DNA from 3 places in the Acidovorax sp. FG48 genome. Region 3 is predicted to be linked to each of the others. Evidence: predicted binding sites of a transcription regulator. Region 3 holds the regulator's gene; each other region holds the start of a gene.

Region 1 (3,275 bases), on a different contig from region 3:
AGCGCCTGCCGCTCGACCAGATCAAGATCGACCAGGGCTTTGTGCGCGACGTGCTGCTGGACGCCAGCGACGCGGCCATCGCCCGCTCCATCATCGCGCTGGCCGGCAGCCTGGGCCTGTCCGTAATTGCTGAAGGGGTGGAGACCACCGCCCACCACCAGTTTCTGCTGGCGCACGGCTGCCAGGCCTTTCAGGGCTACCTGTTTGGCCGCCCGCTCACGCTGAAAGACTTTGAAAGCCGGGTGCGGCAGGGCGTATAGGGAGGCTGAGACGCCACCGCGCCCGCCACGGGGCACCAGCGACGAATGGAAACGGGCTTGGCGCCGTTCAAGTTCCCGTGTTGTGGCGTCGATATCTCTGTGTGGAAACCGTGGAGGTGTCCCATGAAGATTGAATCGTCCGCCCTGCAGATGCAGGCCCAGCATGCGGCCAGCCGCATGCACACCCAAAGCAGCCGCATGGAGGCCTGGGTGGGCGACCGCCGCCCCATCAGCGCCCCTGGCCCTAGCCGGGCGGCACCCGCCGTACAAATTTCCAGCGCAGCACGCCTGGCCCGCGCTGCCCAGGAAGCCGACGCGGCCACGGCCACCGCTACAGACAGCAGCCCGGACGACGGACTGACACCCCAGCTGGCCATGATCCGCGACCTGATTGCCCGCATGACGGGCGTGCAGGTGCGGGTGTACACCGGCCAGACGGAACCCGTACCGTCCCCACCCTTCTTGCCCACGAGCCGCCCGGCCACCACGCCTGCGGCCGAGGCAGGCCGCCCGCGTGCCGGGTGGGGCCTGCTGGTAGAGCAACGCGAAGTGGTCGTAGAAACCGAAAGCACCCAATTCACCGCCCAGGGCATGGTGCGCACTGCCGACGGGCAGGAAATCCGCTTCAGCCTGCAGCTGGACATGCAGCGAAGTTACCGCCAGGAATCGTCATTCAGCCTCCGCCTGGGCGACGCCGCGGTGGTCGACCCGCTGGTCATCAACTTCGACGGCTCGGCCGCACAGTTGCAGGACCTGCGCTTCGCGTTTGACCTGGACAGTGACGGCCAGACCGACAACGTGCCCCTGCTCGCAGGCAACCGGGGCTACCTCGCCCTGGACCTGAACCACAACGGCCGCATCGACAACGGCCGGGAGCTGTTCGGCCCCGGCACCGGCAACGGCTTTGCCGAGCTGGCCGCCTATGACAGCGACGGCAACGGCTGGATTGACGAGGCCGACCCGGTCTTTCAGCAGCTCCAGGTGTGGACTCCCTCGGCGGAGGGCACCGAGGGGGCTGGGAACCTGCGCACCCTGGCCGACGTGGGCGTGGGCGCACTCTCCACCCACGCCATCGCCACCCCCTTTGCCCTGCGCACCGCCGACAACGCCAGCCTGGGCGCCGTGCGCTCCACCAGCGCCTATCTGCGAGAAGACGGCAGCGTGGGCACGGTGCAGCAGGTGGACCTGACCGTTTGAAGGCGACTCATGGAGAGTGGATTACTATGCTTTTGATAGCTTCAAAGGCATTCTCCACTAACACTTGATGCCGATTTGACTCAGAAAATATCAAACGGTATCAATGAGCAACCCGACGGGAACTCCGTGCTTAGCACTCAATCAGAGAGAGTGCTAATATGATGGCTTAGAGGAAAGGATTCCCGGAATGAACATTCAATCTGGAACCGCGACGATGTCTCTGGCACCCGCCAATCCCTGGGCGCTGGTGCCCCCCTTGGGCAACCTGGACGCCTATATTTCGGCTGTCAACCGACTGCCCCTGCTCACGCACGAAGAAGAGCAGACCTACGCACGCCAACTCAAGGACAACAACGATCTGGACGCCGCCGGCCGGCTGGTGATGTCGCACCTGCGTCTGGTGGTCTCGATTGCACGCCAGTACCTGGGGTACGGCCTGCCCCATGGCGACCTGATCCAGGAAGGCAATGTGGGCCTGATGAAGGCTGTCAAGCGCTTTGACCCCGACCAGGGTGTGCGCCTGGTGAGCTACGCCATGCACTGGATCAAGGCCGAGATCCACGAATACATCCTGAAGAACTGGCGCATGGTCAAGGTGGCCACCACCAAGGCACAGCGCAAGCTGTTCTTCAACTTGCGCTCCATGAAGCAGGGCTTCAAGGCCGACGCGTCGGCCGCTGATGTTGCCACGCACCGTGACACCCTGTCGGACCATGAGATCGACGCCGTTGCCGCACAGCTCAACGTGAAGCGCGAAGAAGTCATCGAAATGGAAACCCGCATGGCGGGTGGTGATGTGCTGCTGGACCCGGCCCCGGCCGATGACGGCGAGCAGGCGTTTGGCCCCATTGCCTACCTGGCCGATGCATCGCACGAACCCACGGCCATGATCGAGTCGCGCCAGCGCGACGCGCTGGCCACCGACGGCATTGCCAACGCCCTGGCCAGCCTGGACGACCGCAGCCGACGCATCGTGGAAGAGCGCTGGCTCAAGGTCAACGACGATGGCAGCGGAGGCATGACGCTGCACGACCTGGCCGCCGTGTACGGCGTAAGCGCCGAGCGCATTCGCCAGATCGAAGTGGCCGCCATGAAGAAGATGAAAAAGGCCCTGGCCGAATACGCCTGACCGGGCCGGGCAGCGGGGTTAATATCACCGGCTGCAGAAGTTGCCTCGCGGGGCCCCAGTTCTGGGGCCCCGCGTCGTTTGGGCCCCCGAATATTCTTCAAGGAGATTGCACCCCATGCCCTCACGTCCCGCCTTTACCGGCCGTGTTTCCCGCCGAGCTTCGCTGTTGATCGCGCTGGCTGCCGTGTCCCCGTGGGCGCTGGCGCAAAGCGCCGGCAAGGCTGCCGCTACGGCGCCCGCGCCACTGGCCTGGCCGACCAAGCCGCTGAAGATCATTGTGGGCTTTCCAGCCGGTTCGTCACCGGACCTGACGGCGCGCACGTTCTCGGAGCCCCTTTCCAAGGCCTTGGGCCAGCCCGTGATCGTGGACAACAAGGTGGGTGCAGGCGGCAACATCGGCGCCGACGCTGTGGCCAAGGCCCGTGACGATCACACCATCGGGCTGATGATCAACGGCAACATGACGATTGCCAAGCTGCTGAACCCGGCCGTTCCGTATGACCCGATCAAGGACCTGGCACCACTGAGCCTGATCGGCACCTCGCCGCTGATCCTCACGGCCCCCGTCAACCAGCCCGGCGTGGCTGCCAACGGCACTGCGCGGGACTTCTTCGTGGCCGCACGCAACGGGGGCGACAAGTGGAGCTATGGCACGCCCGGCGTGGGCACCGTGGGCCACATCGGCACCG
Region 2 (3,275 bases), 210 kb from region 3:
CCCATGAAAAAAGCCCACAGACCGTAAGGCCTGCGGGCTTTTATATTGCGGACTGCGCAGCGAGCACCGGGCTGCTGCGCAGGGGCCGGGCAATTACATGCCCATGCCGCCCATGCCACCCATGCCGCCCATGTCGGGCATGCCAGCAGCAGGTGCGTCGTCCTTTGGAGCCTCAGCCACCATGGCTTCGGTCGTCAGCAGCAGCGATGCCACGGAAGCGGCGTTCTGCAGAGCGGTACGGGTCACCTTCGTGGGGTCCAGGATACCCATTTCGATCATGTCGCCGTAGGTGTCGTTGGCAGCGTTGAAGCCGTAGTTGCCCTTGCCGTTCAGCACGGCGTTCACCACCACCGATGGCTCGCCACCAGCGTTGTAAACGATCTCGCGCAGAGGGGCTTCGATGGCCTTCAGGATCAGCTTCACGCCAGCGTCCTGGTCAGGGTTGTCACCCTTGATCTCGCCAGCCGCTTGGCGTGCGCGCAGCAGGGCCACGCCACCACCGGCCACGATGCCTTCTTCCACCGCAGCGCGAGTAGCGTGCAGGGCGTCTTCCACGCGGGCCTTCTTTTCCTTCATTTCGACTTCGGTCGCAGCGCCGACCTTGATCACTGCCACGCCGCCGGCCAGCTTGGCCACGCGCTCTTGCAGCTTTTCACGGTCGTAGTCACTGGTCGCTTCTTCGATCTGAATGCGGATTTGCTTCACGCGGGCTTCGATGTCGGCAGCGGCACCAGCACCATCGATGATGATGGTGTTTTCCTTGCCCACTTCGATGCGCTTGGCTTGGCCCAGGTCGGCCAGGGTCACCTTCTCCAGGCTCAGGCCCACTTCTTCAGCGATGACCTTGCCGCCTGTCAGGATGGCGATGTCTTCCAGCATGGCCTTGCGACGGTCGCCGAAGCCAGGAGCCTTCACAGCCACAACCTTCAGGATGCCGCGGATGGTGTTGACCACCAGCGTAGCCAGGGCTTCGCCTTCGACTTCTTCAGCAATGATCAGCAGGGGACGGCCAGCCTTGGCAACTTGCTCCAGCGTGGGCAGCAGGTCGCGGATGTTGCTGATCTTCTTGTCGAACAGCAGCACGAAGGGGTTGTCCAGCAGAGCGGCTTGCTTTTCTGGGTTGTTGATGAAGTAGGGCGACAGGTAGCCGCGGTCAAACTGCATGCCTTCCACGACATCCAGCTCGTTTTGCAGCGACTTGCCGTCTTCCACGGTGATCACGCCTTCCTTGCCGACCTTGTCCATGGCGTCAGCAATGATCTTGCCGATGGATTCGTCGGAGTTGGCGGAGATCGAACCCACTTGGGCGATTTCCTTGGAGGTGGTGGTGGGCTTGGAAGCCTTCTTCAGCTCTTCGGTCAGGGCCAGCACGGCCTTGTCGATACCGCGCTTCAGGTCCATGGGGTTCAGTCCAGCGGCCACGTACTTGGAGCCTTCGCGCACGATGGCTTGGGCCAGCACGGTGGCGGTGGTGGTGCCGTCACCAGCGTTGTCGCTGGTCTTGGAAGCCACTTCCTTCACGAGCTGGGCGCCCATGTTCTGCAGCTTGTCCTTCAGTTCGATTTCCTTGGCCACGGACACACCGTCCTTGGTCACGGTAGGGGCGCCGAACGAGCGCTCCAGCACCACGTTACGGCCCTTGGGGCCCAGCGTAACCTTGACCGCGTTGGCCAGGATGTTCACGCCTTCAACCATGCGTGCGCGGGCTTCGCCGCCGAAAACTACATCTTTTGCTGCCATTTTTGGCTCCTAAATTCTGAAAATCGTTAAACGGATAACGGTTTGTGGTGAAAGAAAGCGTAGCGAGCAGGTGTCAGGCTAGACGCACGGAGCGCAGTAACCGGAACGTACTTCCTGTACGTGAGGATTGCGAGCACCGCGCAACGACGCCTGGCGCCTGCGCAGTAGCTTTATTTCTCCACAACGGCGAACAGGTCGTCTTCCTTCATCACCAGCAGCTCGTCGCCGTTGACCTTGACGGTCTGGCCCGAGTACTTGCCGAACAGAACGCGGTCGCCGACCTTCACGTTCAGGGCGATCACTTCACCCTTGTCGTTCTTCTTGCCAGGGCCCACGGCCAACACTTCACCTTGATCGGGCTTTTCGGCGGCGTTGTCAGGGATCACGATGCCGGAGGCCGTCGTGGTTTCGCTTTCAATACGCTTGACGATCACGCGATCGTGCAGAGGGCGAAGGTTCATTGCATTGCTCCTGTTTTCAGTAAAAAAAGCTGATGGATTCAATCAGCCCCGGCCATCCGGGGCCACCAAACTGCCAGCAGGGAGCGCGGTGTTAGCACTCGTCTGCGGTGAGTGCTAATGATACGGGCATTTGTGGCCATTTCAAGACACCCCTTGCAGGATTGAAGGGGCAAATCGCAGCCCCTTCTCCTATTTAAAGTGGAAAAGCGTGCCCAGCACGGCCCGCGTTGCGCAGGACCGGTCGCCGCTCCGGAGATCGTTTTACTGTGGGGACGCGATCAGCCAGGCGTTCACTTGTCGCACTGTGTCATCAATGGGGTTCCCCACGAGTGCATTCAAACGTACGCGCGATGCGAGATACACATACCGCGCCTCTGCTAGGTCGCGTTGGGCAATTTGCAGTTGCTGTTCGGCGTTCAGCACGTCCACCATGGTGCGGCTGCCGACTTCGAACGACCTTCTGCTGGAGGTGACCAGCTGATTGCCGGATTTCACCGCTTGTTCAAGCGCTCTGACTTTCAAAACGCCTTCTGTAACTCCCCGGTATTCTCGGTGTACGCGCACAGCAAGGTCGCGGCGCACGGCTTCTAAATTTTCCTTAGTGCGTACATGCTCAGCTACCGCCTGTCGCACTGTGGAACTCACGTAACCCCCAGAAAAAAGCGGTACGCTGATTTGAATCCCGACCATACGGTTGGTGTTTTTAGAGCGTGGAAAGTTAATGTTCTCACTGCCACTGCGAGTGATCTGTGCAATGGCATCGACAGTGGGATAGTGCGCTCCTTCCGCTTTGTCGATCTCTGCCTGTGCGGTTTCCACGCGAGCCTTCAGCGCGCGAATTTCTGGACTATTGTCCTCCGCTTGTTGTACCCAATACTGGAGGTCCGCCGGCTGTGGTGGCATAAGCTCCAGGCGCTGTGTATCTACCCGTGCCAAATTCGTGGCAGGTTGGTGGGTGAGCACTTCGAGTTGTCTAGTTGTCAGATCCACTTGCTGCCTTGCACTCAGCACGTTTGCCTCGTCCATGTCGAGTCGCGCCTGGGCTTCGTCAATGTCGGTGCGCGTACCAGAGCC
Region 3 (3,275 bases):
GCACGCGCCCCCAAGGCCAGTTGCAATGCGTCGATCAGAATGGACTTTCCTGCACCTGTCTCCCCGGTCAACACGGTGAAGCCATTGCGCAAATCCAGTTCCAGCGTTTGTACGATCACGAAATCGCGCAGGGTAATCTGCCGCAACGCCATGGTCAGTAGCCCCCTTCATTCCAGCGCAGCTTCTTGCGCAGTGTCGCGAAGTAGTTCCAGCCCTGCGGGTGTAAAAACCGTACACGGTGTTCCGACCGTTTGACGAGGATGCGGTCACCATGCAGTAAGGATGCGAGAGACTGCATGTCGAAGTTTGCGCTGACATCGCGGCCGCTCACCACTTCCACGGCCACTTCCGTCGCATCGGAGAGCACGATGGGGCGGTTGGACAGCGTATGCGGTGCGATAGGAACCAGCACCCAGCCTGGGATGGAGGGATGAAGCATCGGGCCTCCTGCGGACAGCGAATAGGCTGTCGATCCGGTCGGGGATGCAATGATGAGACCGTCGGCCCTCTGGTTGGCCACAAACTGTCCACCCACTTCCACGCGCAGCTCCACCATGCCCGAAGTTGCTCCACGGTTGACGACCACATCGTTCATGGCCAGGGCTTCAAACACCACACGCTCATCGCGAACCACGGTAGCGTGCATCAATGGCCGCTGGTCTTCTTCATAGGCCCCTCGAAGCATGGGCGGCAGTGTGGTCTGATAGGTGTCGAAAGGGATATCGGTGATGAAGCCCAGTCGGCCCTGGTTGATGCCGATCAGTGGCGTTCCAAAGCGCGCCAGGCGGCGACCGATGCCCAGCATCGTCCCATCACCCCCGACCACCAGGCCCAGATCGCACCGCGCACCGATCTGGTCTACATTCAAAGATGGATAGTGTGTCAGTCCGGTATTGCTGGCGGTTTCTGCTTCCAGCGCAACCTCACATCCCTGGCGCTCCAAGAAATGTGCAATGTCTTCCAAAGCCCTGCGTGAGCCGTCACCGGAGGCGCCTGCGGCTGAAGTCTGGTACTTGCCTATAAGTGCGACATGGCGGAAATTGGACGTCATCACGAAATTACATCATTAAAATCATTCCATGCTCGATGACCGTGCCAAGTTGTTGCTCAAAGCCCTGGTCGAGCGTTACATCGCTGATGGGCAGCCCGTGGGATCGCGGACGCTTTCTCGTGCGTCTGGCCTGGATTTGTCTCCCGCCACGATTCGAAACGTTATGGCGGACCTCGAAGAGCTGGGGCTGATTGCAAGTCCACATACCTCCGCAGGCCGCATTCCCACCGCGCGTGGATACCGCTTGTTTGTGGACACAATGCTGACGGTGCAGCGCGAGGCGGTCATGCCGGCGCAGTTGGCTCCGGAGCAACCCCAAAAGGTCATCGCCAACGCCGCACAGCTGCTGTCCAACCTCTCCCAGTTCGTCGGTGTGGTGATGGCACCTCGGCGCACCTCAGTATTTCGCCACATAGAGTTCCTACGACTATCTGAAAAGCGCTTTCTCGTCATCATCGTGTCGCCGGAAGGTGACGTACAGAATCGTGTGATCTTCACCGAGGTGGATCACTCCCAGTCGCAACTGGTTGAAGCTTCCAATTTTCTGAATGCCCACTATGCCGGACTCGCGATGGAGCAGGTGCGAGAGCGTTTGAAGTCCGAGGTCGATGTGCTGCGCGGAGAGATTGCATCGCTTATGCAGGCGGCAGTCAACGTAGGTTCGGAGGCGCTGTCCGAGGCGCAGGACGAGGTGGTAATTTCTGGCGAGCGCAACCTGCTCTCCGTCAGTGATTTCTCCAGCGACATGGGTAACCTGCGCAGGGCATTCGACTTGTTCGAGCAGAAGACGCAGATTCTTCGCCTTCTGGATATCTCCAGCCAAGCCGAAGGGGTGCGCATCTACATCGGCGGCGAGAGCCAGGTTGTGCCTTTTGAAGAGCTCTCGATCGTCAGCTCCCCTTATGAGGTGGACGGCAAGGTGGTGGGGACTTTGGGTGTGATTGGTCCTACGCGCATGCCATACGACCGCATGATCCAGATCGTGGATATCACTTCCAAGTTGGTGTCCAACGCACTCAGCCACCGCAAGTAAGCCCCTACAATACGGCGCTTGACCCGTTGTATAGCGCTGGAGCACGGCTGGGGGCGTTAGCTCAGTTGGTTAGAGCAGAGGACTCATAATCCTTTGGTCGTTGGTTCAAGTCCAACACGCCCTACCACCCTTGCTTGCAGGGTGGACCCATCAACAAATGACGTGTTTTGTGATCCAAATCGCTCAGTTTGTTTTTGGAGCCTTCATCGTGCGTTACAATCTCGGCTTGCGTTGAATTGACTGACTGTTTGCAGCGCCTGACTCAGGAAAGCAATCAGAAAAAAGCAAATTTCAAGGGTCGCCAAGAAATCATGCTATAATTCGAAGCTTAGCGGCTGTAGCTCAGCTGGATAGAGTACTTGGCTACGAACCAAGGGGTCGTGGGTTCGATTCCTGCCAGCCGCACCAATGTTTAAAGCCTGCAATCGCAAGATTGCAGGCTTTTTCATTTGTCCAAGCGCTTTGCGCTGATTGGAGAGTTCTGGCGATGAGCAAGGCTTTTACCAAGGAAACCGATAGCGCTGACGATGACGAAGGATTGGCACTGCCTCCTTTGCCGCCGGGTGGCAAAAACTACATCACGCCCTCAGGCTATGCACGCCTGAGGGCAGAGCTTTTGAATCTCATTGACAACGAGCGGCCCAAGATTGTGGATGTGGTGCACTGGGCGGCCAGCAACGGAGATCGGTCTGAAAACGGCGACTACCTCTATGGCAAGAAGCGCCTGCGCGAAATTGATCGGCGCATCCGTTTTTTGACCAAGCGGCTCGAGATCGCCGAGGTGGTGGACCCCAGTTTGCATGCGGGCAGTGAACAGGTCTTCTTTGGGGCCACCGTCACCTACTCCGACGACGAGGACGGTGAACGCACAATCACCATCATGGGCATCGACGAGGCGGACAGTCGTATGGGTCAAGTCAGCTGGATTTCGCCCGTGGCGCGGGCTCTGTTGAAGGCTCGCGTTGGGGATGAGGTACAGCTGCCCACGCCGGGTGGGGTGCGCCATTTGGAGGTGGTGGAGGTGCAGTACCCACCTCGGAGCGCCGCCACATAGCCTGTTTGCGCACAAGCGGCGGCCCGTGTGCCAGTTGCGGAAAGCCCAGAGCTTGATGCTCCGTGCGGAGGTGTCAGGGCTGCGGCGTGATTCTTGCCGCGCGCAGCACCGCCTGCGTGCGCCGCAGGTTGCGCAAT

The links. Region 3 encodes HrcA, which represses chaperone genes, less so after heat shock. Its sites were predicted from a motif close to TTAGCACTCNNNNNNNNNGAGTGCTAA; they were not measured.
Region 1: rpoH (RNA polymerase sigma factor RpoH) is a predicted target of HrcA. The motif match lies at 1,588-1,614, and genes of this name have one in related genera.
Region 2: ACODSU_RS05035 (co-chaperone GroES) is a predicted target of HrcA. The motif match lies at 2,293-2,319, and genes of this name have one in related genera.

The regions. Positions count from the first base shown of each region.
Region 1 covers NZ_JBMDJH010000017.1:38,504-41,778, forward strand. The annotation lists gene ACODSU_RS19655 (EAL domain-containing protein) at 1-260, shown strand, start outside; gene ACODSU_RS19660 (FG-GAP repeat domain-containing protein) at 384-1,457, shown strand; gene rpoH (RNA polymerase sigma factor RpoH) at 1,645-2,586, shown strand; gene ACODSU_RS19670 (Bug family tripartite tricarboxylate transporter substrate binding protein) at 2,702-3,275, shown strand, end outside.
Region 2 covers NZ_JBMDJH010000003.1:26,201-29,475, forward strand. The annotation lists gene groL (chaperonin GroEL) at 94-1,740, opposite strand; gene ACODSU_RS05035 (co-chaperone GroES) at 1,911-2,201, opposite strand; gene ACODSU_RS05040 (TolC family outer membrane protein) at 2,463-3,275, opposite strand, start outside.
Region 3 covers NZ_JBMDJH010000003.1:237,289-240,563, forward strand. The annotation lists gene recN (DNA repair protein RecN) at 1-152, opposite strand, end outside; gene ACODSU_RS06000 (NAD kinase) at 155-1,051, opposite strand; gene hrcA (heat-inducible transcriptional repressor HrcA) at 1,080-2,084, shown strand; tRNA gene ACODSU_RS06010 (tRNA-Ile) at 2,135-2,211, shown strand; tRNA gene ACODSU_RS06015 (tRNA-Arg) at 2,416-2,492, shown strand; gene greB (transcription elongation factor GreB) at 2,572-3,138, shown strand; gene ACODSU_RS06025 (RelA/SpoT family protein) at 3,212-3,275, opposite strand, start outside.